DNA from 4 places in the Zoogloea sp. JDB1 genome. Region 1 is predicted to be linked to each of the others. Evidence: predicted binding sites of a transcription regulator. Region 1 holds the regulator's gene; each other region holds the start of a gene.

The links. The regulator FNR, encoded in region 1, switches genes on or off when oxygen is low (the NO sensors DNR and NnrR bind a similar motif). The targets are predictions, from matches to a motif close to TTGANCTAGNTCAA.
Region 2: the regulator FNR is predicted to act here: its motif matches at 3,008-3,021, upstream of AC1PPK_RS22000 (universal stress protein).
Region 3: the regulator FNR is predicted to act here: its motif matches at 2,790-2,803, upstream of ubiU (ubiquinone anaerobic biosynthesis protein UbiU).
Region 4: the regulator FNR is predicted to act here: its motif matches at 4,993-5,006, upstream of AC1PPK_RS01010 (cytochrome c oxidase subunit 3 family protein).

What each region holds. Positions count from the first base shown of each region.
Region 1 covers NZ_CM161496.1:5,044,026-5,051,180, reverse strand. Annotated here, with positions in the region: gene AC1PPK_RS22920 (bifunctional acetate--CoA ligase family protein/GNAT family N-acetyltransferase) at 1-2,651, opposite strand, end outside; tRNA gene AC1PPK_RS22915 (tRNA-Pro) at 3,004-3,080, shown strand; tRNA gene AC1PPK_RS22910 (tRNA-Arg) at 3,108-3,181, shown strand; tRNA gene AC1PPK_RS22905 (tRNA-His) at 3,229-3,304, shown strand; gene AC1PPK_RS22900 (chemotaxis protein) at 3,465-4,088, shown strand; gene AC1PPK_RS22895 (oxygen-binding di-iron domain-containing protein) at 4,096-4,836, shown strand; gene AC1PPK_RS22890 (SirB2 family protein) at 4,908-5,294, shown strand; gene fnr (fumarate/nitrate reduction transcriptional regulator Fnr) at 5,314-6,048, opposite strand; gene hemN (oxygen-independent coproporphyrinogen III oxidase) at 6,167-7,155, shown strand, end outside.
Region 2 covers NZ_CM161496.1:4,853,634-4,860,788, reverse strand. Annotated here, with positions in the region: gene ccoG (cytochrome c oxidase accessory protein CcoG) at 1-1,394, shown strand, start outside; gene AC1PPK_RS22015 (FixH family protein) at 1,407-1,943, shown strand; gene AC1PPK_RS22010 (DUF3149 domain-containing protein) at 1,957-2,097, shown strand; gene AC1PPK_RS22005 (hypothetical protein) at 2,148-2,390, shown strand; gene AC1PPK_RS22000 (universal stress protein) at 2,503-2,946, opposite strand; gene AC1PPK_RS21995 (PHA/PHB synthase family protein) at 3,128-4,861, shown strand; gene AC1PPK_RS21990 (DNA-deoxyinosine glycosylase) at 4,843-5,373, opposite strand; gene AC1PPK_RS21985 (HD domain-containing phosphohydrolase) at 5,478-6,635, shown strand; gene AC1PPK_RS21980 (MFS transporter) at 6,640-7,155, opposite strand, start outside.
Region 3 covers NZ_CM161496.1:1,455,750-1,462,904, reverse strand. Annotated here, with positions in the region: gene AC1PPK_RS06425 (EAL domain-containing protein) at 1-2,551, opposite strand, end outside; gene ubiU (ubiquinone anaerobic biosynthesis protein UbiU) at 2,864-3,877, shown strand; gene AC1PPK_RS06415 (U32 family peptidase) at 3,961-4,866, shown strand; gene ubiT (ubiquinone anaerobic biosynthesis accessory factor UbiT) at 4,886-5,356, shown strand; gene AC1PPK_RS06405 (VanZ family protein) at 5,465-6,544, shown strand; gene AC1PPK_RS06400 ((2Fe-2S) ferredoxin domain-containing protein) at 6,639-6,947, shown strand; gene AC1PPK_RS06395 (alpha/beta hydrolase) at 6,950-7,155, shown strand, end outside.
Region 4 covers NZ_CM161496.1:205,446-212,600, forward strand. Annotated here, with positions in the region: gene AC1PPK_RS00985 (helicase HerA-like C-terminal domain-containing protein) at 1-1,406, shown strand, start outside; gene AC1PPK_RS00990 (uracil-DNA glycosylase family protein) at 1,490-2,197, opposite strand; gene AC1PPK_RS00995 (AmpG family muropeptide MFS transporter) at 2,215-3,477, opposite strand; gene AC1PPK_RS01000 (hypothetical protein) at 3,589-3,903, shown strand; gene AC1PPK_RS01005 (diguanylate cyclase domain-containing protein) at 3,922-4,878, opposite strand; gene AC1PPK_RS01010 (cytochrome c oxidase subunit 3 family protein) at 5,041-5,631, shown strand; gene AC1PPK_RS01015 (cytochrome C oxidase subunit IV family protein) at 5,628-5,900, shown strand; gene AC1PPK_RS01020 (AAA family ATPase) at 5,897-6,694, shown strand; gene AC1PPK_RS01025 (trimeric intracellular cation channel family protein) at 6,899-7,155, opposite strand, start outside.

The sequences.
Region 1 (7,155 bases):
TTGTCTTCCGGGTCGTTGGTCAACACGAAGCCCAGACTGGCGACGAATTTCAGCATGCGTTCGTTGTTCGACAGGAATATCCCGGTCATCGCGTGCAGGCCGCGGTTGCGCGCGGTCTCGATCAGCACGCCCATCAGGCGCCGGGCGAGGCCGCGGTGCTGCCAGTCCTCGGCGACTACGATCGCGAACTCACAGGTCTCGCCATCCGGATTGACCGCGTAACGGGTCACGCCGATTTCCACTTCGACTCCGTCTTCCTCGATGGTGGCGACGAAGGCCATTTCCCGGTCATAGTCGATCTGCGTGAGGCGGGCCACCATTGCCGGCGGCATCTCACGCAGGGTGTTCATGAAGCGCAGGTACTTGGTTTCCGGCGACAGCTTGCGCACGAACTCGATTTCCAGATCCGCATCTTCGGGCTTGATCGGTCGTACGGTGATCTCGCCTTCCGGCATCGAGATCTTGGTGATCAGGTGCGACGGATAGGGGTGGATCGCCATGTGGTCATAGCGGTCGGCGGTGGGGGCGATGTTGTCCACCACGATGCGCGCATCGACGGCGACGGCGCCGTGCTCGTCTACGATCAGTGGGTTGATGTCCATCACGCGGATCCACGGCAGCTCGCAGACCATTTCGGAGATGCGCAGCAGCACGAACTCCAGCGCCTCCATGTTGATCGGCGGCATGTTGCGGTATTCGCCGAGCAGCGTGGATACGCGGGTGGACTTGATCAAGTCCTTGACCAGGTAGTTGTTGAGCGGCGGCAGGGCGACCGCACGGTCGGCCTGGATCTCCACGTGGGCACCGCCTTCGCCAAAGGTGATCACCGGTCCGAAGATCGGGTCGCGGAAGGAGCCGACCATCAGCTCGCGGCCGTAGGGCTTGATGACCATCGGTTCGATGGCGACGCCATTGATGATGGCGTCCGGGCGCTTGCGCTTCACTTCCTCCAGGATTTCCTGGTAGGCGGAGCGTACGGCGGCGAGGCCGCTGAGGTTGAGGCGCACGCCGCCGGTGTCGGCCTTGTGGGTGATCGACGGCGAGTCGATCTTCATGGCCACCGGCAGGCCCAGTTCTTCGGCTAGCACCATCGCCTCGGTGGCAGAGCGGGCGACGACGGTCTGCGCGATGGGAATCCGGAAGGCCGCCAGCAGGGCCTTGGATTCCATTTCGTTGAGGTTCTTGCGTCTCTCGGACAGGGCCGTTTCGATGACCAGGCGGGCGCTTTCCACCGACGGTGGGTTGAGGTCGGAGGACAGGGAGCTCGGCGTCTGTACCAGCAGTTTCTGGTTTCGGTAGTAAGCCGAGATGTGACCGAACAGCTCCACCGCCGGTTCCGGCGTGCGGAAGGTGGGAATGCCGGCAGTCTCGAACAGCTTGCGCCCCTCACGCACTTGCTCCTCGCCCATCCAGCAGGTGAACACCGGCTTGTCGGCAGCCCGTTCGATCTCGATGACCTTTTGCGCGACTTCGGTGGGGCGGGCCATGGCCTGGGGGGTCAGGATGGTCAGCACGCCTTCCACGTTCTCGTCGGCCAGCACGATGTCGAGGGTCTTGCTGTAACGCTCGGGGTCAGCATCGCCGATGATGTCCACCGGATTGCAGTGGGACCAGTTGGCCGGCAGGATCTCGTTGAGCTTGGCGACCGTGCCGTCGGACAGGGTGGCCAGTGGAATGCGCAGGTCGGCGGCGCGGTCGGCGGCCATCACGCCGGGGCCGCCGCCGTTGGTGATCACGGCCAGGCGGTTGCCGCGCGGGCGGAAGTGGGAGAACAGCGCGTTGGCGGCAGCGAACAGCTGGCCCATGTTGTACAGGCGGATCACACCGGCGCGGCGCAGTGCTGCATCGAACACCGCGTCCTCGCCGACCGTGGCTCCGGAGTGCAGAAGTGCGGCGTGGGAGCCGGCCGGATGACGCCCGACCTTGATCAGCAGCACCGGCTTGACGCGGGCCGCGGCGCGCAGCGCGCTGACGAAGCGGCGCGCGTCCTTGATGCCTTCTACGTATAGAAAAATGCTCTCGGTGCGAGCGTCCGAGACCATGAATTCGAGAACCTCGCCGAAGTCGATGTCCACCGAGGTACCGAGGGATACGACCGACGAAAAACCGACGTTGTTGGGCCGGGCCCAGTCGAGGATCGCCGAACAGAGGGCGCCGGACTGGGAGATCAGGCCGATGGAGCCCTTGATGGCACCGCCGTGGGCGAAGCTGGCGTTGAGGCCGAGTTCGGGGCGCAGCACGCCCAGACAGTTGGGGCCGAGCAGACGGATGCGGTGGCGCCGGGCGTTTTCGACGGTGTTCTTCTCGAGCATGCGGCCGCGCGGACCGGCGTCGGAGAAGCCCGACGGCAGCACTACCACGGATTTGCAGCCGGCACGCCCACAGGCGTCGACGATGGCCGGCACGCGGTCGGCCTTGGTGGTGATGACGGCCAGGTCAAGGCGCTGGGGGATGTCCTCGACGCTCTTGTAACAGGGGACGCCCAGCACTTGGTCGTACTTGGGATTGACGGTGAACAGCTTGCCCTTGAAGCTGGCCTCCAGCATGTTGCGGACGAGAATGTTGCCGAGGGACAGCTCTCTTTCGCTGGCGCCGATGATGGCCACGGAGCGGGGCTCGAAGAGGGGCGTGAGGTAGTGCTGTTCGTTCATGATGGGTACTCGGGTGAGTGCGAATCGTGCGGCTATTGGGTTGCCGTTGCCACGGGGCTTCGGGGCGTCTGGGGCCGGGCCGGATTTTACCCTGCGGTGGGGATACTGGTATTGGTAATCCTACTGATTTATTGCGTTGCACAACGAAAGCTGTGATCTAGGTCAATTTGTGTGAATTCAATTTGTTGCGCGCATGCAACGCTTACCCGGAAGGCATGCGTTCGGGGTGTGACACGAGGATGTGAGGTGTCGTGACCCGGAGCGTCCCGCAGGCACGAATTTCGTCGAACATGAAAATTCGTGCCAATTTTATTTGACGAGCTTCCGATAGGTGTGTACTATTCGCGGCTCTCGGGGTGTAGCGCAGTCCGGTAGCGCGCTTGCTTTGGGAGCAAGATGTCGGGAGTTCGAATCTCTCCACCCCGACCAAAGCTTGACCCGAGTGCCCGCGGCGAACTGCCCGTAGCTCAACTGGATAGAGCACCGGCCTTCTAAGCCGGGGGTTACAGGTTCGATTCCTGTCGGGCAGGCTCTTTGGAAGTTTCAAATCGGCGATTTCGATCGACGATTGCCAGTGGCGGCATTAGCTCAGTTGGTAGAGCACTGGATTGTGATTCCAGGTGTCACCGGTTCGATCCCGGTATGTCGCCCCAAGTATAAGAAAACCCGCTGATTCGTCAGCGGGTTTTCTCGTTTACGGCGCCGGCGGCGTGAAGTTGGGGCGGTGCTGTCTTTTCCGCATCGAATGGCTCAAGCCGATTGCATCTTCGCCGTTAATCAGCCACTACAGTCTGCCTGCTCCAGAGAGTCCACATGAATGCGCCAGAACCGAATTTTCACGGGATTGCTCCGCGGACCGGCGAGCTTGCCCGTATCGTCCGGGTCAATGAGGAGATCAAGGCCATCGTGGCGACGGCCTTCCGCATCAATCTGATGGCCCTCAATGCGATCTTTCTCGCCAAGCGGGCGGGTAATGCTGCGCTCGGGTTCGGTGTGCTGTCCAATGAGTTGCGGCGCTTCGCCCAGGATCTGACCCGCCACATGGCATCCCTGAGGGAAATGACTTCCGGTTCGGTCGGGAGTGTCACCGGTGTCGTGCAGCAGCAGCGTATTGCAGCGATTCTGGCGGAGGCCTTGAGGCTCAGCGGTGACGGTGTGCCGGGTGCGCGGGAGGCTCGCAGGCGTGGTGCCACGCGGCTTGCTGAGCAGCAGGTGCGCTTGCGTTCCCTCGATCTGCGCTTGCGTGCGGCGGTCGAGGAAACCCAGCAATTGGTCGAACTGGGTGGTGTGCTGGCTCGTTCTGCGAAGATCGAGGCGGCCTATGGCGGCAGCTTCAGTGCTGCATTGATGCAGGTCTCGACGGATTTTGCCGAGGTGATCGCGCAGATCAAGCGATCCCTCGAAGTTCTCGGCAAGGAACGCCTCGTAAAGGATTAGGAAACCCATGAAGCAGGCCCATTGCATCTACCAGGACGAGGATCACCGCTGGCTGGCGATCGCGCGGGATACCACCAAGCCTGGTTACATCATCGATACCAATGAATATGTGGTCGTTCACGGGGAGGAGGCCCTGCTGTGCGATCCGGGTGGGATCGAGATCTTTCCGTCGGTGTTCTCCGCCTTGTCGGCGGAGTGCGATCCGACGCGCCTGGCGGGCATCTTCGCGTCCCACCAGGATCCGGACATCATTTCCTCGCTGGCCTTGTGGCTGGAGTTCAAGCCCGACCTGAAGTGTTATACGAGCTGGTTGTGGCAGAGTTTTCTGCCCCATTTCGGCGGGCAGGATTCGACTTTCGTACCGATCCCCGATTCGGGCGTGACGATCCGTCTCGATGGTCTTGAGCTGCAGGCGATTCCGGCCCATTACCTGCATTCGTCGGGCAATTTCCATCTGTACGATCCGAAGGCCAAGATCCTGTTCTCGGGCGATGTCGGCGCAGCCCTGTTGCCGGCGGATCATAACGAGCTGTATGTGCAGGACTTCTCCCGCCACATCCGCCATGCGGAAGGTTTTCACAAGCGCTGGATGGGCTCGGACCGGGCCAAGCGCGATTGGTGCGAGCGCGTCTCCCGCCTGGAGATCGATATGCTGGTGCCGCAGCATGGGGCTATTTACCAAGGTGCCGACGTGCAGCGATTCATCAACTGGTTCGCCGCACTGGAAGTGGGCGTGCTGCGCAGCTAAAGTGTTGCGGCCCCGTTTTTGCGGGGCCCGCCGGCAGCCGGAGCTTTGCCGCGGAACAATGGAGGCGCGGCATGTATCTGGCTCTCAAACATTTTCACATCACCTGCGTGGTGCTCAGCGGCTGTGGCTTCGCCTTGCGGGGCTGGTGGTCGTTGAGCGGCTCGCCGCTGTTGCGGGCCCGTCTGGCGCGGGTGCTGCCCCATATCGTCGATTCCTGCCTGCTGGCCAGTGCGCTCGGCCTGGCCTGGATGGCCGCCCAATATCCCTTCGTGCACGCTTGGTTGACGGCCAAGGTGCTGGGCTTGCTTGTCTATATCGGGCTGGGGAGTGTCGCGCTGAAGGCGACGCGACCGCGTGTGCAGCGCGCCGCGGCTTACGTGGGTGCGCTGGCGACGCTGTCGTGGATCGTCTCGGTGGCGGTCAGCAAGAATCCGCTCGGCTGGCTGGCCTGGCTGTGAGGCCGGGCGCCGGCGGTGCTCAGGCTGAGTGGTGGTTGAGCAGGCGCTTCAGGCCCGGCGTATCGAGAATGCGGATGTGCTTCTGCTGGACGGCGACCAGGCCTTCTTCCTGGAAGCGGGAGAAGGCGCGGGATACCGTCTCGAGTTTGAGGCCCAGGTAGGAGCCGATCTCGTCGCGGGTCATGCGCAGGTGGAATTCCGACGGAGAGAAGCCCCGTGCAGTGAAGCGCTGGGACATGTTCAACAGGAAGGCCGCCAGCCGCTCCTCTGCGCGCATTGAGCCGAGCAACATCATCACACCATGGTCGCGGACGATCTCGCGGCTCATGATCTTGTGGAACTGGTGCTGCAGGCTCTCCACCGTCCGTGACAGCTCTTCGAGCCGGTTGAAGGGGATCACGCAGACTTCGCTGTCTTCCAGCGCAATCGCGTTGCACGAATGGTGTTCGGTGCTGATGCCGTCGAGGCCCAGGACTTCGCCGGTCATCTGGAAGCCGGTCACCTGGTCGCGGCCGTCCTCAAGGATCACGTCGGTCTTGAACGAGCCGGCACGAATCGCGTAGATCGCCTCGAAGTTGTCGCCGGAGCGGTAGAGGTGCTGCTGCCGCTTGATCTTGCGGCGGCTGCCGACGAGCTCGTCGAGCTGGTCGATCTCATTGGGGTCGAGGCCGAAGGGAAGACACAATTCCCGCAGATTGCACTGGGAACACGCGACCTTGATGTCCACGACCGTCACCGGAATCACCGATTTCATCTGCACGCGCAATCACCTGAACTGGATGGTTTTACCAACGTTTGGAGCCCTTTGATCCACGTCAATACTGTTTTGGATCGATTCTGCGATTGTTCAGCGCAACCAACAGAAGTGCACCATGAACACGACACAAAAAGACCTGATATTCGATCCCGAGCTCATTCGCAAATTTGATGTGAATGGCCCGAGGTATACGTCGTACCCGACCGCTGACCGCTTCGTCGAAGCCTTCAACTCCGACGCCTTGGAGCATTGGCTCGGGAGACGTACTGTCGGCGGAATCGGCAAACCGCTTTCATTATACTTCCACATCCCCTTCTGCAATACGATCTGCTACTACTGCGCGTGCAACAAGATCATCACCAAGGATCACGGTCGCTCCGCCAAGTATCTGGATTATCTTGAAAAAGAAGTGGACATGCAGGCGGCCAAGCTCGACGGGTCGCGGGAAGTGCTGCAACTGCACCTGGGCGGCGGCACGCCGACCTTCCTGTCCCACGACGAACTGCGCCGCCTGATGGGCATGGTCCGCAAGCACTTCACGCTGGTGCCGGACGGTGAGTATTCCATTGAGGTCGACCCGCGCAAGGTGGACGAAGCCACCGTTGCGTTGCTGGCCGAACTCGGCTTCAACCGCATGAGCGTTGGCATCCAGGATTTCAATCCGGACGTGCAGAAGGCGGTCAACCGCATCCAGAGCGAGGAAGAAACCAAGCTCGTCATCGACGCGGCGCGGGCCCATGGCTTCAAGTCGGTCAGTGTAGACCTGATCTATGGCCTGCCCAAGCAGAACGTCATCAGCTTCAACCGTACCCTCGAGCAGATCCTGGCGCTGTCGCCGGATCGGTTGTCGATATACAACTACGCGCACCTGCCGAGCTTGTTCAAGCCGCAGCGCCGCATCATCGACGCGCAGCTGCCGTCCGGCGAGACCAAGCTGCAGATCCTGCAACTGGCGATCCGCCGCCTGACCGAGGCGGGCTATGTGTACATCGGCATGGATCACTTCGCCAAGCCGGACGATGAGCTGACCACGGCCCAGCGCCAGGGACGCCTGCACCGCAACTTCCAGGGTTACTCCACCTATGCGGAGTGCGATCTGCTGGC
Region 2 (7,155 bases), 190 kb from region 1:
CGCCGCAGGCCGCTGAAGTCGAGGACACCCTCTACGCGGTCCGCCAGAAGGTCTACCCCCGTGCGGTGACGGGCCGTTTCGCCACCTGGCGGTGGATTCTGGTGTGGGCGACGCAGATTCTGTTCTATGGGCTGTGCTGGCTGCCGTGGAACGAGCGGCAGGCCGTGCTGCTGGACGTGGTACAGCGCAAGTTCTACATCTTTGGGTGGATCTTCTGGCCGCAGGACGTGTTCTTCCTGGCGATCCTGCTCATCATCAGCGCGTATTCGCTGTTCTTCTTCACGGCGGTGGCGGGGCGGCTGTGGTGCGGCTATTCGTGCCCGCAGACCGTCTATACCGAGATCTTCATGTGGATCGAGGAGAAGATCGAAGGCAATCGCGCCCAACGCATGAAGCTGGACCAGTCCCCGCTGAGCGCCCGCAAGCTGGCGATCAAGGGCGCCAAGTTCGGCACCTGGGGGCTGCTGGCGCTGTGGACGGGCTTCACGCTGGTCGGCTACTTCACGCCGATCCACGAACTGCTCAATGAGGCGGCGACATTCAGCTTCGGCCCGTGGGAGCTGTTCTGGATCTTCTTCTACGGCGGCTTCACCTACCTGTTTGCCGGCGTGATGCGCGAACAGGTCTGCAAGTACATGTGCCCGTATGCCCGCTTCCAGGGCGTGATGTTCGACCCGGACACGCTGGTGATCACCTACGACCCCGAGCGGGGCGAACCGCGTGGCGCGCGGCGCAAGGGTGTCGAGCCGAAGACGGTGGGCAAGGGCGACTGCGTCGATTGCGGCATCTGCGTGCAGGTCTGCCCGACCGGCATCGACATCCGCAATGGCATGCAGTACGAGTGCATCGGCTGCGCGGCGTGTATCGACGCCTGCGATCAGGTGATGGACAAGATGAATTATCCCAAGGGGCTGATCCGCTACACCACCGAGAACGCGATGAAGCGGCACTGGGGCAGGAAGGAGATCGTCGGGCATGTGATGCGCCCGCGGATCCTGATCTACGCCGGGGTGCTGGTGGCGATCTGCACGGCCTTCGTGTGGGGCCTGGCGACGCGCTCGACGCTGCGGGTCGATGTGATCAAGGACCGCTCGACGCTGAGCCGGGAGATCGAAGGCGGCCTGATTGCCAACGTGTACAATCTGCAGGTGATGAACATGACCGAGAAGCCGCGGCGCTTTGCCCTGTCGGCGAGCGGTCTGGACGGGGTGAAGCTGAGTCCGGCCGGGCCGATCGAGCTGGATGCGGCGGAGCTGAAGTCGGTCACCATCGAAGTGGCGGCGCCGCCCGAGTCGGGCAAGCCCGGCTCCAACACCGTGTATATCGAGGTGAAGGCGCTGGACGATGAAACTGTGGCGGTACGGGAGAAGTCGGTGTTCCTGATACCGCAGTAAAGAAGTTGAGATATGAATCAAAGAGCAATGGCCCCGAATCAGGTTTCTTCCACTCCTTGGTACAAGGAGCACTGGACCTGGTTGTTGATGCTGATGCCGGTGACAGCAATCATCGGTGGCAGCATAACCATGTGGCTGGCTGTGACGTCCTTCGACGGCATGGTGGCAGACGATTACTATAAACAAGGTCTGGCGATCAATCAGACGCTGGCAAGGGCGAATGCGGCGGCCAATCTGGGCTTGAAGGCCGAAGTCCGATTCACCGCGGATGGGCTGTCGGTGGCACTCCAGGCCAAGCCGGGGGTTGAGTTGCCAGCCAAGTTGATAGTGACGCTGGCCCATCCGACCCGTGGTGGTCTGGACCAACAGCTCGTCATGGAACGCAGTGACGGTGCTTATCACGGACGTCTCCAGAATGAACTGGTGAGCGCCCACTGGAAGGTGTTGATAGAAGATGAGTCCCGCAGCTGGAGGCTGTCAGGGGCCGCATTCCTCCCCACAGAGACGGAGATCCGGATCGATTCAGCGGATCTGAAACCTGTTGATTGACATGGAGGAAGTCATGGCCTGGAAGGAATTGTTCGGTAGCGACATCGGTCTGCTGAGCTTGTTCACGATTGGGTTCGTCATTGTGATGGCTGGGTATCTGTATCGTTTTGCCCAGCGGCACATCGCAGAAGACGAACGACATTCTCATTCCTAGCTGACTGACGCGGGCCCCTTGGGGCCCGCATTTATTTTGGGAGCTTGAGCATGCTGAAACTGATCCAGGTTCTATGGCCCTCATTCTTGGTTGCGGGTGTGGCCGAGATCATCTTCTTCACCGTGGTCAATCCGCAGGAGTTGTACCTGTTGGGTGAGCCGGTGCACTTTTCCGCTATCGCCACATACTCGATCGGTTTCTTCGGTTTTTGGCTCGTTTGTGCTGCATCCAGCCTCAGTACGCTGTTTTTCCAGCAGACGGCGGCGGAAATCAACAACACGGAGTCCGACTGATTCGGCGGATTGCCGTGCTCCGGACTATTGGTACTTGCAAGGTAAAAGGGCCTCGCGGTTTCTGCGAGGCCCTTTCTTTTGATACGTGCTGCGGCTGTCCGTGCTTCGGAATTCAGCGATAAACCAGCACAGGGACCTTGCTGTGGGTCAGTACCTTCTGGGTTTCGCTGCCCAGCAGCAGGCCGCTCAGGCCGCGCCGGCCGTGAGATGCCATGAATATAAGGTCGCACCCGTTGCGCTCGGTGGCTTCGATGATGGCTTCATAGGGAATCTCGCTGACTAGGGTGTCGCCGCTCGATTCGACGCCGGCATCTTCCGCGCGGGCGCGGGCGCGGGACAGGATTGCTTCCGCTTCCGCAGCGGCGGCGCGACTGAACTGTTCGGGGGTGGTCGGGTCTATCAGGGCGCCTTCGCCATAGATAGGCATCGGAAAATCCGGCTGTGCATAAAAGAAGGTGAGTCGTGCCCCGGCTTCCTTGGCGAAGCTGATGGCCCTGGCCACGGTGGAGTCGGAGAGTTCGGACCCATCGGTTGGGACCAGAATGTTCTTGAACATGGTGTCGATCCTGTCGGGAACTGGGTGTCCCATTATAAAGCGCAGTCTGTTCGGGGGCGGCTTGACGAATATCAACGGTCCGTTGTCCAGTCAGGCTCACGATTTCAACAGCACAGGAACTTGCCGATTCGGTACATGATGCCGGAATCCAATTGATTTCGCATGAAAGGAGTTGTGACTCATGCCCCGCCGTGAACCCGCACCACCGCTTGATCTCGCGCGCAAGTCGCTGAGGCGACTGCATGATTCGGTCGAGTCTTCAATTGATCCGCTCGGCATGGCCGCTCCCTTGGTGCATGCGCAGCTTGCGTGGCTTGCCCATCCCCAGGAGCTGGCCGAGGCGGTGACTCGCGTCTCAGGAAGCCTATGGGCCCTGCAATGGCACAGCTGGCGCAAGTTGCTTGGCCTGCCCAGTGAAGATCCGCTCCGACCCCATGAAGATGACAACCGTTTCGCCGACGCGGTCTGGGCCGAATCCCCGACCTGGGATCTGGTGAAGGAGTGGTATCTGGTCATGACCCACCATGTCCAGGATATGCTGTATGACACCCCGGGGCTGTCGCAGAAGGAGCGCCGCCGGGCTGCCTTCTGGTGGCGGAAATGGCTCAATGCCGTGGCACCCTCGAATTTCTTCTGGATGAACCCGGTGGCGATGCGGCTAGCCGTGGAGACCAAGGGTGAGAGCCTGGCGCGGGGCTTCCGGAACTTTCTCGACGACATGGAAGCCGGCAACATCCGGATGACCGACCCCAGCGATTTTACCGTTGGCCAGAACCTGGCGACCACGCCGGGCAAGGTGGTGTTCCGCAACCGCTTGCTGGAGGTTCTGCATTACACGCCGACAAAGGCGCAGGTGTACAGGACGCCCATCGTGATCGTTACGCCGTGGATCAACAAGTTCTACATCCTGGACCTGAACCCCAGGAAAAGCATGGTCCGCTACCTGCTGGATCAGGGCTTCGATGTTTTCATCACCAGTTGGAAGAATCCGGGGCCGGAGATGCGGGATGTCAGCTTCGACGATTACCTGCTCGAAGGTGTGCAGGCCCTCATCGATACGGCGCGTGGGGTGACCGGTGCGCCAAAGGTACATGCGGTTGGTTACTGCATCGGCGGTACGGCATTGAGTACCTACATGGCCTGGGCCAATCGCCATTTCGCGCCGGAAGATGTGCCGGTGTCCCACTGGACGCTGCTTACCACATTGGTCGATTTCCACAAACCGGGCGATATCGAAGTCTTCATCGACGAAGGCAGCATCCGCTTCATCACCCAGAACATGGAGCGCAAGGGCTACCTGGACGGTGCCGAGATGGCTTCGGCATTCCGCTTGCTGCGTTCCAACAGCCTGATCTGGCACTACGTCGTGCATGGCTGGCTATATGGTGAAACGCCACCGCCTTTCGACGTTCTGTACTGGAACATGGACACCACGCGCATGCCCTTCACGATGCATGCCTGGTATCTACGGGAGCTCTACCTGCACAATCGCCTGATCGACAAGGATAGCCTCACGGTTGCAGGAGAACCCATTGATCTGGGGGCGATCACCCAGCCCGTCTATGCAGTGTCGGCGGAGGATGACCATATTGCGCCGTGGAAGCAGACTTTCCGCGCGATGAATTACGTGGGCGGCGTGAAGCGCTTTGTCCTGTCGAGCTCCGGGCACATCCTCGGCATTGTCAATCCACCCGTCAAGCCGCCCAAGCGCAAGTTCTGGGTTGGACAGGCCCGGCGTACCGATACGGCGGAAGGTTGGTACGAACAAGCCGAGGAGAGCAGCGGTAGTTGGTGGGAAGACTGGATGGCCTGGCTGAAGCCCCAGTGTGGCGAGTTGGTCGATGCACGGCCCGTGGAGACCAAGGCCTATCCAGCACTTGCCGACGCCCCGGGGACTTACGTGCTGGAGCACTGAGTCGGCGGTTCAGAAGCAGCAAGCACGCTTCGCCAGGCCTCCAGACGCCTGGCGAAGCTGAATGCGGCGTTGGCCGGACTGGTCGACGGCAGGCGTTCGTAGGCCAGTTGGTGGGCCGTCAGCGATTTCAACACGTGGCGTCGAAAGCTGGTCTCCGCCATGGCACCATTGAAGAAGATCCGTGTGATATGCGGATGCGCCGCCAGGAACCCTGGGAAGTCGTTGGGGACGATGGTTCCGACATCAATACGCGTGTCGAGACTGCCTTCCCGCTCACAGCACTGCAGTACATCCCACAGTGCAATGCCCGCAGATTCCAGGCGGCGCAGTCGCGCGGCGTAGGGTAGGGCGGGATAGGCCCCTACCAGTTCGCCCAGGATGGGCCAGAATAGATTACGAGGGTGTGCATAGTATTGCCCGGCGCGAAGAGATGCCTCTCCAGGCATGCTGCCAAGGATCAAGGTATGGGCCAGAGGGGTGGCAACTGGTGGAAAACTGTAAATCAGGGCCATGACGGTTCAGGCGGTGCTTGCAGCGGTGGGCGACAGATGCTGGAATAATCCCCTGTATCCGTGGGGAAGAAGACAGGTCGTCCGAAATGGTTCTGGAGTTTGCAATGAAACAGCGTGCCCACGTGCTGGTGGTGGATGATCAGGCCGATAATCTGTTGATTCTCGAGGACGTGCTGTCGACGCATTATGACGTTCATCCCGCCACGAGTGGCGGTGAAGCGCTTGGCTATCTGGAGACCGGTGGGCGAGCCGATCTGATCCTGCTTGATGTGATGATGCCCGGGCTGGATGGTTTCGAGGTCTGCCGCCGCCTCAAATCGTCCGAGTCTACACGTGGCATCCCGGTCATGTTCCTGACTGGCCTGGACCGTCCGGAAGACGAGGAACAGGGTTTCTCCCTCGGTGCGGAAGACTTCATCCACAAGCCAATTTCCCCGCCGGTCGTGCTGGCCCGGGTCCGCACCCATCTGGCCTTGTCGCGGGCTACCAAGGCGCTGCAGCGCCGCAACGCGGATCTCGAACTGCTGGTTGCCGAGCGTACTGCTGAAATCAGCGAGCAAAGCAGTCGTCTCGTCGCCAGCAAGCAGGAAGTGATTGCCGCCCAGGCGGCGACCATCACCGCCTTCTGTGCCCTCGCCGAAGCCCGGGACAACGAGACCGGCAACCATATCCGCCGCACCCAGCACTACGTCCGCATTCTTGCCGAGCAGTTGCAGGACCACCCCCGTTTCTGCACCCAGTTGGATGATGAGGTGATCCAGCTACTATTCAAATCGGCGCCGCTGCACGATGTGGGCAAGGTGGCGACGCCGGACGCCATCCTGCTGAAGCCTGGCAAGCTGACGCCCGAGGAATGGGAAGTCATGAAGCAGCACTGCGAATACGGCCGCAATGCGATCCTGCAGGCCGAGCGGGCGTTGGGGGGCACCGCGGACGCATCCTTCCTGCGCTATGCGGCTGAGATCGCCTATGGACATCACGAGCGCTGGGATGGCAGTGGCTATCCGCAAGGGCTGGCCGGCGACGCGATTCCGGTATCGGCGCGCCTGATGGCGGTTGCAGATGTCTACGATGCCTTGATCTCCCGGCGGGTGTATAAGCCGCCGTTTCCCCACGAGAGGGCGATCGAGATGATGGCGCTCGAGCGGGGCAAGCATTTCGATCCTGACATCGTAGATGTTCTTCTCCGGGTGTCCGGGGATTTCGCCGCCATCGCCCGGAACTTCAGTGATGAATCGGAGGAGGACGCGGCGTTGACTTGAGTTGCTAGCGACGCTCGACGCTCAAGGCCGTAAACACGGCCGCGGCCTGAAGTATGGCGATACCGATCAGGACCGCCCCGAAATTGCCCTTGTTCATGAAGCCCCCGAATACCAGTGGCGCCAGGGCCAAGCCTGTGTCCAGCCCTGAATAGACGAAGCCGTACACCCGTCCGAAGGCAGCCTGGCCGAAACGGGCCGTCGCCGCACTGCGCACCAGTAGATCCCGTGAAGGCCCCGCCAGACCGGTCAGAAAGCCGATCGCCGCCATCAAGGGCAAGACCATGGCGGCGCCCGGCCAGCCACTGGCCAGCAGGAGAGCGGCCAGGGCGGCTGTGCAGAGCGCGCCAGTGATGATCTGTCCTTGCCGAGCGTGGCGGGTCAGGAAGCCTCCTGTCAGAACGCCCGCTGCGCCAGCCAGCAGATAAGCCGACAAGGTCCCCGCTGCCTGGCTGACCGGCATCCCGTACATTCCCTGCATCAGCGGCGTACCGAAGTTCTGGATTGCGCCGAAGGCCGTGGT
Region 3 (7,155 bases), 2.1 Mb from region 1:
TCTCGGTGACCTCGAGGGTCAGCAGTTCGGGCGGCACGCCGTGGCGCGCCAGCGCCGCCGCCACGGTGGCGACGAAATCGGCACGGCGGAACTGCAGCGGCGAGATATTGGCCGCCACCGGCACCATGCGGCGCCCCTCCGCCCGCCAGGCCGCCAGCTGGCGGCACAAGGTGTCGAGCACCCACGCGCCGATGGGCAGGATCAGCCCGCTCTCCTCGGCCAACGGAATGAAGCGAGCCGGCGGTACGTTGCCGAGTTCCGGGTGGGTCCACCGCAGCAGGGCTTCGGCGGCGATCAACCGGCCGTCGACTGCCACCACCGGCTGGTAGTTCAGCGCCAGCTCGCCACGCTCCAGCGCCCGGCGCAGCGCGTGCTCGATGGACAAGCGCTCGCTGGTCGCGGTGGCCATGCTCTCGGTGAAGAACTGCACGCCGTTGCGCCCCTCTTCCTTGGCCTTGTACATCGCCATGTCGGCCCGGTCGAGCAGGATCTCCGCATCCTCGCCGTGATCCGGATAGATCGCCACGCCGACACTGGTGGACAGGCTGAACTCACATCCGGCCAGGCGGAAAGGTTCATCCAGGGCCGCCAGCAGGCGCTCCCCCGAGGCCTGGAGATCCGCGGGGCCGCCCTGCTCGGGCACCACCACGACGAACTCGTCGCCACCGTGGCGCAGCACGCACTCCCCTTCACGCAGCACCGAGGTCAAGCGCTGGGCGACCTCCACCAGCAACTGGTCGCCGACGTGATGGCCGAGGGTGTCGTTGATATTCTTGAAGCGGTCGAGATCCAGGAAGCACAGCCCGATCCGCCGCCCATCCCGCCTCGCTTCCTCCACAGCGTGCGCCATGGTCGGCTGCAGCGCAGCCCGCGATGGCAGGCCGGTGAGGAAATCGTGGTTGGCCAGAAAACGGATGCGCGCCTCATCGGCCTTGCGCCGGCTGATGTCGGAGAACACCCCGACGTAGTGGAAGGCCGGACCATCGGGGGCCCGCACGACGCTGATCGACATGTCAGCGGGGAAGCTCTCGCCGCTGGCCCGGCGTATCCACACCTCGCCCTGCCACAGGCCGTCCTGCAGCGCCACGGCGCGGATGCGGCTGGCGAAGCCGCGCGGATGCACCTGCGGATCGAACAGCACCAGGGGCCTTCCGCGCACATCCTGCCCGGCAATGCCGGTGAGCGCGGTGAAGGCCCGGTTGGTCATCACCACCCGCCGTTCGGGATCGATGATGACGATGCCTTCCGAATTGTTCTCGAAGACCTTCGCCGCCAGCCGCAGCGTCTCGTCGCGACGGTAATTGCGGAGGGCGATGCCGATGTCGGTGCTCATCTCGTCGAGCAGAGCCACCGTCTGCGCGTCGAAAAAGTGCTTCTCGGCCTTGCACAGCACCAGCGCCCCGTCCGGCCCGCCGCAGTCACGGATCGGAAACAGGGCGAAGGAACCGGCCGCCTTGTCGCGCCCAAGGCCGTCCGGCCACGCCTCCACCACACCGGGCAGAGCCGGGTCATTGACGATCAGCACCTCGGCCGGAACACGGTGCGTGGGCAGACAGCCCAGATCCGTACCACCGTCGCGGCACTTGCCGTACATGGCCACCGGCCTGAGGACACCGCCCTCGATCTCAGGGAAGCCGATCCAGGCCAGGTCCAGCTCACCGAATTCGACCGCGATACGGCATACCTGGGGCAACAGCGCATCCGCATCACGGGCATGCACGATCGCCTTGTTGGTCACCGACAAGGCGTGGTGCAGGCGCTGCAGGCGCTCGATGTCACGGTTGCGGGCACGCAGCGCAGACAGGGTTTCGTCGAGGGTTTCGGCCAGTTCCCCGAGTTCGTCCCGGCGCACCACCGGCATGCGGATCTCGGCATCCTCGCCGCCGGGTGCACGGCGGCGCCCTAGGGCCGCACGGATGGCCTCGGCCGGACGCAGCACGTAGCGGGACAGCAACAGATAGATCAGGCCCGCCACCAGGCTCAGCACCGCCCCCAGCCCGACGGACAGGTGCAGCGCCGTTTCCTCGGCGGCCTGCCACAGGCTGCCCGCATCGAGGCGCAGGAACAGTACGCCGTCGTCCAGGCGGCCGCTATCGCCCCCTGCGCCGAGCAACGGCACCGGTTCCAACACATCCAGGCTGCGGCGGCTCGAATCCAGCACCCGCACGCCGTGACGGGACGCCTGCACACTGCCGAGACTGGCCTCCAGCGCCCGGTCGGGCAGCGCCGTCAACGGCAGATCTATCCAGTCGTGGTCACTGGCGGCGATGACGCGGCCCGGCTCACCCGCCGCCAGCACCAGGCGCTGCACGTCCCGCGCAGCCCCCAACGCCGACACGAGCCGGCGCAGATCGGCGGAATCCCGGGCGGTCTCTGCTGCTGCATGGACAGCCGACACAGTCGCCTCGGCACGCTGCTCGACGAGGATCTGGAAGCGCTCCACGATCCCCGAGTACAGAACGCCGACCAGCAACCCCATCCCCATCGCCCACAGGGCCAGCAGGGGTCCGAGCAGACGCCAGCGCAGGGACAGGAAACGGGCGCCGCTCATCGGCGCATGCCCTTCGACATGAACATCATGCAGGGCGGCAGCCCCCGGCGATGGGCTCGCAGGCGATCAACAACAGGAAGCGACAACGCGACACGGGCACGGACGAAGTCATAAGCCAAACCGATAACTTTCCTCTCAGGCAAGTATGCGCCGGCGTTCAAAAAATGCCCATGTTCCGAAACCGCCCGACACATTTGGCAAATGGCCGCCCCCGCTTCGGCCTCGACCCGGCGCCCCGTTGACCGCGGTCAAGGTCTGCGCGCCGGGGCGCGCCTATAGTCCGCCGGCGTCATTTTTCGCCGCCCGGAACCCATGACTCCCCCGCATCCGATCGAACTGGTCTGCCCCGCCGGCAGCTTGCCCGCCCTCAAGACCGCCATCGACAACGGCGCCGACTGCGTCTATCTCGGCTTCAAGGACGCCACCAACGCCCGCAACTTCACCGGCCTCAACTTCGACGACAAGTCGATGGCCGACGGCGTGCGCTACGCCCATGACCGTGGCCGCAAGGTGCTGCTGGCCCTCAACACCTACCCGCAGACCGACAACTGGTCCAGCTGGACCCGCGCCATCGACCGCGCCGCCGCCTGCGGCATCGACGCGCTGATCCTCGCCGACCCGGGCCTGATGGCATACGCCCGCAAGACCCACCCACAGCTGCGCCTGCACCTTTCGGTGCAAGGCTCGGCCACCAGCTACGACGCCATCAATTTCTACTACGAACGTTTCGGTATTTCGCGCGCGGTGCTGCCGCGGGTGCTGTCGCTGGCTCAGGTCGAGCACGTGATCGCCAACACCCCGGTGGAGATCGAGGTTTTCGGCTTCGGCGGGCTGTGCGTGATGGTCGAGGGGCGCTGCGCGCTGTCGGCCTATGCCACCGGCGAATCCCCCAACTGCAACGGCGCCTGCTCGCCGGGCAAGCATGTGCGCTGGGAGCAGACCCCGAAGGGCATGGAAACCCGCCTAAACGGCATCCTCATCGACCGCTTCGCCGACGGCGAGCGAGCCGGCTACCCGACCCTCTGCAAGGGCCGCTTCGACGTGAATGGCGAGACCTACTACGCCATCGAGGAACCCACCAGCCTCAACACCCTGGAACTGTTGCCCGAGTTGGCCCGCGTCGGCGTGCGCGCGATCAAGATCGAAGGCCGCCAGCGCAGCCCCGCCTACGTCACCCAGGTTACTAAGGTATGGCGCGCCGCCATCGACCGCCTGCAAACCGACACCGCCCCCTTCCGCGTCGAGGCCGCCTGGATGGCCGAACTCAACAAGGTGTCCGAAGGGCAGAGCCACACCCTCGGCGCCTACTACCGTCCCTGGAAGTAAGCCCCCAAAACCTGCCGTTCCGCATCGGGCCCCGGGAAGGGGCCAACGAAACCCCGGGCGGCCCTTCGTCTTACTGGAATGCGATGAAACTCGCCCTCGGTCCCCTGCTCTACTACTGGCCCCGCCAAGCCACGCTCGCCTTCTACGCCGACATGGCCGACGCACCGCTGGATGTCGTCTATCTCGGCGAGACGGTGTGCTCCCGCCGCCACGAACTGCGCCTCAGCGACTGGCTCGAAGTAGCCGAAATCCTCGCCGCCGCCGGCAAGGAAGTCGTGCTGTCCAGCCAGGTGCTGGTGGAATCCGAATCCGACCTCAAGACCCTGCGCCGCATCGTCACCAACGGCCGCTTCCGTGTCGAGGCCAACGACATGGGCGCGGTGCGCCTGCTCACCGGCGGCGACGCGCCGGTGGCCGACTGGATCGCCGGCCCGACGCTGAACATCTTCAACCCAGCAACCCTGGGCATGTTCGCCGAACTTGGCGCCAGCCGCTGGGTCGCCCCGCCGGAGATGTCCCGCCAGCAGATCGCCCAACTGCGCGGCGGCCTCGGCCAGCCGATGGAAGTCGAAATCTTCGCCCACGGCCGCCTGCCGCTGGCCTTCTCGGCGCGCTGCTTCACCGCCCGCCACTACAACCTGCAGAAGGACACCTGCGAGTTCCGCTGCCTGCAGTTCGCCGACGGCATTCCGCTGAAGACCCGCGAAGGCGAACCCTTCCTGACCCTCAACGGCATCCAGACCCAGTCCGCCCACGTACACACCCTGCTCGGCGACCTGCCTGCCGTGCAGGCCGACGGCCTCGACATCCTGCGCATCAGCCCCCAGGGCGAGCACACCGCCGAGGTCATCGACCTGTTCCGCCAGGCCCTGGCCGGTGCGCTGCCCCCCGCCGAGGCCCTGCGCAACGCCCGCCCGCTACTGCCGGATGCCCCGTGCAACGGCTTCTGGCACGGCCGGCCGGGCGTCGAACAACTCGTCACCGCCTGATCTTCCGGAGCGCCCGACCATGAAACTGCCCGCCTTCACCCTGCCCAAACCGATTGCCAGCATCGGCGCCCGCCTGCCCCAGCTGCCGCCGACGCTGGCGCTGGTCGGCGGCCTCAACCTGACCCTCGACCGCATCCTGCCGCGCGACACGCTGGAGCCCCTGACCGGCAAGCGCCTGCTGCTGAAGGTCACCGACGCCGGCCTGGCGCTGCGCTTCACCTTCACAGCGCGGGGCTTCCGCCCGCTGTTCGACCCGCGCCAGCCGGATCTGACCATTTCCGCCACCACCCGCGACTACCTGGCCCTCGCCCTGCGCGAGGAAGACCCGGACACCCTGTTCTTCAGCCGCCGCCTGCTGATGGAAGGCGAGACAGACCTCGGCCTGCTGGTCAAGAACACCCTCGACGCGGTGGACTGGGATGCGCTACTGGCACGCCTCGCGGCCTTCCGCCCCGGCTTCGGCAAGCGCACTCCGGCCCAGCCGGCCTGAGGCGGCCGCGGCGGGCGGCCCAGCATCCCGGCCATCCCCCGGGGTCCGCCGCCCCAAACCCCTGTCCGCGGCTAGAATGAAGCCTGACGCGCTTCTCCAGCCAGCCCGATGCCTTCGCCACGCCACAGTTCTCCGCTCGCCGCCTACTTCGCCGCCGCCATCGGAATACTGATCGTCTACGCCTGCCTGCATCCTTTCACCGGCTGGCGGGACCCCGGCCTGCCGCTCTTCGAATTCCTGTCCGCCCCGTGGCCGCGCTATTACAGCTGGGTGGACCTGGTGGTGAACGTCATCGGCATCGTGCCCTTCAGCTTCGCCCTGGTGCCCGCCCTGGGCCGCCTGCCCCGCGTGCTGGCGGTGCTGCTGGCAATCCTGCTCACCGCCAGCCTGAGCCTGTCGGTGGAAACCCTGCAGAACTTCCTGCCCACCCGTGTCTCGTCCAACGTGGACGTGGGCTGCAACACCATCGGTGGCATCCTCGGCGCGCTGGCCGGCGCGCGCTGGGGCGAACGCCTGTTCGCCCCCGACAGCGGCCTCACCCGCTGGCGCCAGCGGCGCATCGTCCCCGGCCACGCGGGCGAGATCGGGCTGGTACTGATGGGCCTGTGGCTGCTCACCCTGCTGACCCCCGAGAGCCTGCTGTTCGCCACCGGCGACCTGCGCCGCCTGTTCGATCTACCGACCCCGCTGCAATTCAACCCGACCCGCTTCGTCAAGGTGGAGGCCGCCATCGCCACCAGCCAGTTGCTCGCCGTCGGCCTCACCGCCAGTTGCATGATGCGCCGCTTCAGCCCGTGGCCTCTGGCCGCGCTGGTGCTCCTCGGCCTTGGTGCCAAGACTCTCGCCGCTGCCGCATTCTTCTCCCCCGGCGAACCCTTCCACTGGATGACCCCCGGCGGGCAAATAGGCCTTGCCGCCGGCTCGGCACTGCTCGGCGTATGCCTGCTGCTGCCCAAGCGCAGCCACGGCATGCTGGCCGGCATGGCGCTGCTGGTCGGCACCGCGCTGGTCAACCTGGCCCCCGAGAACCCCTTCCTGCCCAGCGACGTGGAACTGATCCGCCACGGCAACTTCCTCAATTTCCACGGTCTTACCCAGCTCACGGCCAGCCTGTGGCCCTTCGCCGCCTTTGCCTACCTGGGCCTGACGGGCCCCAATGCATCGGACGACAAAGGCCGCCGCTCCTGATCCCGGGCTTCACACGACTCCCGCAGGACCGGCGATTGGCCGATAATCGCGACCACATTCCAACAATCAGAACCGCTCCCCCGGAAACCCGCCCATGAGCTACTTCAAGCACCACGTCTTCTTCTGCTGCAACCAGCGCGGCCCCGGCGAAACCTGTTGCGCGGCCCAGGGCGCCATCGAGTTGCAGACCTACGCCAAGGACCGCATCGCCGCACTGGGCCTGAAGGGCAAGGGCAAGGTACGCATCAACAAGGCCGGCTGCCTCGACCGCTGCGACGAAGGCCCGGTGCTGGTGGTGTACCCCGACAACGTCTGGTACACCTTCGTGGACAAATCCGACGTGGATGAAATCATCAGCGAACACCTGCAACACGGCCGCATCGTCGAACGCCTGAAGATCTGATCATGGCTGCTACCGAAACCGCCCTCATCAACGGCCCCGACGGCCCAATCGAACTGATCATCGACACACCGGACCAGGTCCGCGGCATCGCCCTCGTCTGCCACCCGCACCCGTTGTTCCACGGCGCCAACACCAACAAGGTTGCCCACACCCTGGCGCGGGCCTTCCGCGACCTGGGCTACGCGGCGCTACGTCCCAACTTCCGCGG
Region 4 (7,155 bases), 820 kb from region 1:
TCGCCCGCATCGGCGTGCCGGTCTTCATGGCCGACGTGAAGGGGGACCTGTCGGGCATCGGCGCCGCCGGCGTCGACTCCCCCAAGCTCAAGGAACGCCTGACCGCCATCGACATCAACGAATTCACGCCGCGCGCCAATACCGCGGTGTTCTGGGACGTATTCGGCGAAGCCGGCCACCCGGTACGGGCCACCATCTCGGACATGGGCCCGCTGCTGCTGGCGCGCCTCCTCAATCTGAACGACACGCAGACCGGCGTGCTGCAACTGGTCTTCAAGATCGCCGACGACCAGGGCCTCTTGATCATCGATCTGAAGGACCTGCGCGCCACCATTCAGTACGTGGGCGATAACGCCAAGGACTTCACCACCCAGTACGGCAACATCTCGGCGGCCTCGATCGGCGCCATCCAGCGCGGCCTCCTCACGATCGAGACCCAGGGCGGCGACAAATTCTTTGGTGAGCCGATGCTCGACATCGCCGACCTGATCCAGACCGACGCCGACGGCCGCGGCGTAATCAACGTGCTGGCCGCCGACAAGCTCTACAACTCGCCCAAGCTGTATTCCACCTTCCTGCTGTGGCTGCTCGCCGAGCTGTTCGAGCAACTGCCGGAAGTCGGCGACGTGGACAAACCCAAGCTGGTGTTCTTCTTCGACGAAGCCCACCTGCTCTTCAACGAGGCCCCCAAGGCCCTGCTGGAAAAGATCGAACAGGTGGTGCGCCTGATCCGCTCGAAGGGCATCGGCGTTTACTTCGTGACCCAGAACCCCCTTGATGTGCCCGAATCCGTCCTCGGCCAGCTCGGCAACCGGGTCCAGCATGCGCTGCGGGCCTTCACGCCGAAGGACCAGAAGGCCGTCAAGACCGCCGCCGAGACCATGCGCGCCAACCCGGAATTCGACGCGGCGACGGCCATCATGGAGCTGGGTGTCGGCGAGGCGCTGATCTCCTTCCTCGATGAGAAGGGCCGCCCAGCCATCGTCGAGCGCGGCTTCATCGTCGCCCCCGAATCGCGCCTCGGCCCGCTGACGCCGACCGAACGCAAGGCCGCCATCGAGGGCTCGGTGATCTACGGGCACTACGAACAGGTGGTGGACCGGGAATCGGCCTTCGAGAAACTCACCGGCTCAGCAGCCTCTGGCAATGGCGTCCCAGCAGCAGACGGCACCGCAACGCGTGGCTCAACGGCACCCGCGCAGGAAGAAAGCCGTGGCGGCGGCCTGCTCGGCGGCCTCAGCGAGATCCTGTTCGGCAGCACCGGACCACGCGGCGGACGTCACCCCGGCCTTGCGGAGACCGCCGCCCGCAGCGTGGCACGCACCGTCGGCTCGACGATCGGGCGGGAAATCGTGCGCGGCGTGCTGGGCTCCATCCTCGGCGGCAACAGCGGCCGCCGGCGGTAAGCCGTCCAGGCAGGCGTGGGCACGGTCAGCACCCTACTCCAGTCGGAAACCACAACGCCGCTCCGGGCTGCGGCGGCCAAGTCTTACCAGACACCCAGCACCTCCAGCTGCTTCGTCGCAGCTTCACTCCAGCCCCGGTTGGCCGCTGGGCTGGCTGGGCTGGGGTGCAGCACGCGGCCGAACTGCAGCGGCAGGCCGGCCAGCGCCTCGCGGGCGCGCTGCTCGGCCCATGCGCCGACGCCGATCACCCACTCCGGCTGAAGGGCTTCCACCACCTGGCGCAGATGCGCGTCGCAGGCCGCCAGCAAAGGCCCCTGCTCGACCGCCGGCAGCTTGTCCGGCGTCACGTTTCGGCCACCGTCGAAAAAGGCCAGCGGACAGTAATTGGCGACGAAATGCTCAGCAAAGAAGGCCTCGGCGCTGCCGAAGCGTTCGGCAAACAGCCCCCACAGCCGGCGCCCGCTGACTTCCGAACGGGGACAGCCGAAACCCTCGATGGGGCGCTTGGGGTTTTCCTCGGCCGGCTTCACGACCTCCGCCTCGATGCCCATCCAGTCGCGCACCGCGGCGATCTCGCCGAAGGGCACGCCGGTCTGCACCATGCCGAAGGGGCCGGGGTTCATGCCGACGAAGACCACCTTCTTGCGACCCTGGCCGAAGCGCTGCAGGTACAGCGCGTTGGGCGCCCATGCATAGCTGAGGGGGTTATAAACGTGGGACACGGGCGCCGCAAAGCGCATCGGGTCGAGGATCTCGCACAGGGTGCGGGCGGCGGATTCGAGAGGCGTCATATCAGGAACGAAAAGAATCAGGCGGTCGCGACGCGGGCTTCGCGCCACGGCGCCACCTTGAACAACAGCAGCATGCCGGGCACCGCCAGCACGCCACACAGCATGAAGAAATCGAACCAGCCCAGGCTTTCCACCAGCCAGCCGGCGGACGCGTTGATAAAGGTCCGCGGCACCGCCATCAGACTGGTGAACAAGGCCAGCTGGGTCGCCGTATAGGCCGGATGAGTGGTGCGCGCCATGTAGGCGACGAAGGCCGTCGTACCGAGCCCGACCGCCAGCGCCTCCAGGCCGATGACCACCGCCAGCACGCCCAGGCGGCTGGCATCGGCCTCCGCCGGACCAAGCCAGGCCAGCCACGCGAAGCCGTAGATCGCCAGCCACTGGACGAAGCCAAAGACCCACAGCGCGCGATTGATGCCCAGCTTGACCATCCACAGCCCGCCCAGCAGGCCGCCGATCACGCTCGGCCAAAGACCGGCATTCTTCGCCACCAGGCCGATCTCGGTCTTCGAGAAGCCCATGTCCAGGTAGAAGGGCGTCGCCAGCGCGGTACACAGGGAATCGCCAAGCTTGTAGAGGAAGATGAAGGCCAGCACCACCAGCGCGGAACGCACGCCATGGCGGCCGAAGAACTCCCGGAACGGCTCCACCACCGCGTCGCGCAGCGTGCGCGGCGCTCCGCTGGCCGTCGCCGGCTCCTTCACCAGCAGCGTCATCGCCAGGCCCGGCAGCATGAACAGCGCCGTCACCAGGAAGACCTCGGCCCACGGCAGGTGATCCGCCAGCACCAGCGACAAGGAACCCGGTACTAGGCCGGCCAGCTTGTACGCATTGACGTGGATCGCATTACCGATGCCCAGCTCGATCTCCGGCAGCAGTTCGCGCCGGTAGGCATCGAGCACGATGTCCTGGGTCGCCGACAGGAAGGCGATCAGCGCCGTCAGCCCGATCACCAGGCCGAGGTTGCCCGTCGGCGACAGCGTGCCGAGCCAGGCGATGGCCGCCAGCAGCAGCACTTGGGTCGCCCCCATCCAGCCCCGCCGCCGGCCGAGCAGCGGCAAGGCGTAGCGGTCGAGGAAAGGCGACCAGACGAACTTCCAGGTGTAGGGAAACTGGATCAGCGCGAAGGCGCCGATGGCTTTCAGGGACAGGCCCTCGGTCTTCAGCCAGGCCGGGATCAGGTTGAGCAGCAGGTACAGCGGCAAGCCGGAAGAGAAGCCGGTCAGCACGCAGATCAGCATGCGGCGGTTGGCGAGGGCACGCCAGGGGGATTCGGTCATTGGGGGACAGCGCTCGGAACGAAGGCGAATGATAACAATCGGTTACTTGCTTCCGACGATCCGGCGCCGAAAAATGCAGGCATACAAGAAAGAAGAACCACAGGAGGCAGCATGCATCAGGTCAGCGTCGTGTTGCGGGCCGACCGGGAATACGAATTCACCGTGCACGCCGACGAGACAAGCGGGCTCACCGGCGACGCCGCACGGGCCTGGCTGCAGGAAGAGTTCGAGGCGCTGGAATGCACACCCAGCAACCCGATGGGCAAGGTGCTGATCCTCGATGTGATCCTCAACGTCGCAAAGTATGCCGGGGAGGCGCGCTTTGCCCAGGGAGGCGACTGGGCGCGGCGCTTCGCGGCCTGCGTCGGCGTGGCCCTCAACCGACCGGCCGTGCGTGTGGATGTGCCGGCCTTCCTGGTCGGCTGAGGGCTCCGCTCAGGCTCTCTAGCTTCCTGTCGTCAGGGCTGCTTCGGCGGCGGCACACACCTCGGCGCGATTGCGCCCATCCCGCTTGGCCTGGTAGAGATTGGCATCGGCATTACGGAACAGCAGAGCCAGGCGGCCTTCCGCCCGCTCCACATAAGCACCACCCACCGACAGCGTCACGATGCCCCAATCGGCATTGAGCGTATGGGGGATCTCCAGTTGCCGCACGGCCTCGAGCAGTTGCTCGGCGACATCCAGGTAATCCGTCTCGGCGCAACGGGGCAGCAGCACCGCAAATTCTTCCCCACCGTAGCGGGCAACGAAGGCATCCCGGCTCAGCTCATTGGCGATGGTGCGCTCGACGACACCAGCCATGGCGGCGGCAATGGCCCGCAGGCAATCGTCACCGGCCTGGTGGCCATAGTGGTCGTTGTAGCGCTTGAAGTTGTCTACATCGATCAGCAGAAGGCCGAAAGGTGCGCCGCACAGCTGGGCCTCGTCCCACTGGTGATCCAGACGCAAGTCCATGTAGCGGCGGTTGTAAATGCCGGTCAGGCCGTCTTGGTGGGCCAGGGCCTCCAGCTTGTGGTTGGCCTCGAAGAGCTGCTTGCGCAGACCGGCGATACGCGCCATCGCCTTCATCTTGGCTTGCAGCACCGCCTCGGGCACCGTCTTGGCGATGAAATCGTCACCGCCGGCCTCGATGGCCGTGACCAGGTTCTCTGGAGTGTCGGATGCAGTGAGGAAGATGATCGGCGTCCACGCCCAGTCCTGCTTGGCCTCCAGCGCACGGATCCGCTCAGCCGCGACGAAGCCGTTCATCACCGGCATTTCCACGTCCATCAACACCAGATCCGGCGGACAGCAACAAAAACGCTCAACCCCCTGCTCGCCATTCTCGGCCTGCGTCACCTCGTGACCAAGAAGGGTAAGGCGGGCAGCCATCACGGCAGACACCGCGCGCGAATCATCCACCAGCAGAATCCGCATCGTGCACTCTCTCGATTTCTTTATATCGAAAGTAATAGTAGCGCAGTCCGTGGGAGAAATCGGCCTTCATACACACCACTTAACAAGCTGATCCGGAACTTGGGACAGATCAAGGTTTTGCCCCTCGGGCAGGACGACACTGCCGGCATGGACATCGCCCCCGACACTTCCCGCACCACCCCGGCCGCCGCGCCGCCGGGCGATCTGGCGATCTGGTTCTTCATCCTCGCCGAGCTGCTCGCCTTCGGCGTGTTCTTCGCCGCTTACGCCTTTGGTCGCGCGCACAACGTCGAGCTGTTCAACGAGATGCAGAAGACGCTGGACCGCGAAGCCGGCGCCGTCAACACCGTGTTGCTGATCACCGCCAGCTGGTGCGTGGCACGGGCCGTCGAAGCGGTCGGACGCAGCCGCCCGGCCACCGGCGCACGCTGGCTGCTGGCCGGCATCGCCTGCGGCGGCGGCTTCCTGGTGGTGAAGGGTTTCGAATACGCCGACAAGTTCAGCGCCGGCATCAACCTGTCCACAAACACCTTCTACATGTTCTACCTGTCGCTGACCTTCTTCCACTTCATGCACGTGATCCTCGGCCTGGTGATCCTCGCCGCCCTGTGGGTGAAGACCCGCCAGGGCGCCTACGGCCCGGCCGACATGAACGGCATAGAGAGCGGCGCGGCCTACTGGCACATGGTGGATCTGGTGTGGATCGTCCTCTTCCCCCTCGTCTATGTAATGCGATGAACACCCGCCATCTCAACACCGCTTGGGTCGTGCTGATGCTCGCCACGCTGGCGACGCTGGGCATCGGCGAGTTCGGAGCCCGCTTCGGGCTCGCCGGCCCGCTGGCGATGGCTGCGCTGCTGGCCATCTGCTTCATCAAGGGCCGCCTCGTGGTGCTCGACTTCATGGGCCTGCGCGGGGTCAAATTCTTCTGGCGCGGCTTGCTGCTCGGCTGGCTGCTGCTTGTCTCGGCGCTGATTGCCATCGCCTACTGGATCGCCCTCAAATGAACGCACCGCTACCCACCGACGCCCCCTTCTACGAAGCCGCCGGCAACGAGATCACGGTCTTCGAGCAGGCCTGGAAGAACCGCCTGCCGCTGCTCATCAAGGGCCCCACCGGTGTCGGCAAGACCCGCTTCGTCGCCCACATGGCGGCTCGCCTGGGCCTGCCGCTGTACACCGTGGCCTGCCACGACGACCTCACCGCCGCCGACCTGGTCGGCCGCCACCTGCTCGGTGACGGGCAAACGGTGTGGTGCGACGGCCCACTGACCCGTGCGGTGCGCGAGGGCGGCATCTGCTACCTGGACGAAGTGGTGGAAGCCCGCCGCGACACCACGGTGGTCATCCACCCGCTGGCCGACGACCGCCGCACGCTGCCGATCGAGCGCACCGGCGAAGTGCTGCACGCGCCGGAGCGCTTCATGCTGGTGATGTCCTACAACCCGGGCTACCAGAACTTCCTCAAGGGCCTCAAGCCATCCACGCGCCAGCGCTTCGTCAGCCTGCGCTTCGACTTCCCGGCGGCCAGCCGCGAAGAGACCATCCTTATCGGCGAGACCGCCTGCGACCCGCTGCTGGCCCGCCAGTTGGTGTCCATCGCCCAGCGCCTGCGCAGCCTGAAGGACGTGGACCTGGAAGAAGTCGTGTCCACGCGCCTGCTGGTCTATGCCGCCAAGTTGGTCAAGGTAGGCCTCGACCCGGTGGAAGCCTGCCGCTCGGCGCTGGTGGAGAGCCTCACCGACGACGAGGACGTGGCAGACGCGCTGCTCGAAGTCGTCAAAGCCACTTTCGGACGCTGATCCCCCACGCGCGGGCTCGCCGGCAAGGGATTACCCCGCGCCGGCACGGCCCGCGCCCTTGCCCGCAAGCCTTCCCGGCCGACGCGCAAGCCGCGGCAGCTCGGAGGCAAACCGTTTTTCCCTGCCCGCAAGGCGCCGCGTGACGCCGGCCAGACATTCCGGCTTGCGCCTGCAGCGGCCGGGCTTGCGGCGAGGGCGCGCCGGCTAGCCCTTCTGCGGCGGCCAGGCAGGAATACGCCAGCCCCGGCCGACAGCCAGCAGACGCAGGCCGGTGATGGTGCAGATGCTGGTCAGCGTGGACAGCTGCGGCGCCACGTCCAGCGCCTGCAGGCCGAGGAACAGGCCACAGCCGATGAAGGCACACATTGTGTACGGCCGGTGGTCGTGGAAGACCTTCGGGATCTCGTTGCACAGCACGTCGCGCAGCACCCCGCCGAACACCGCGGTGATGGCCCCCATCA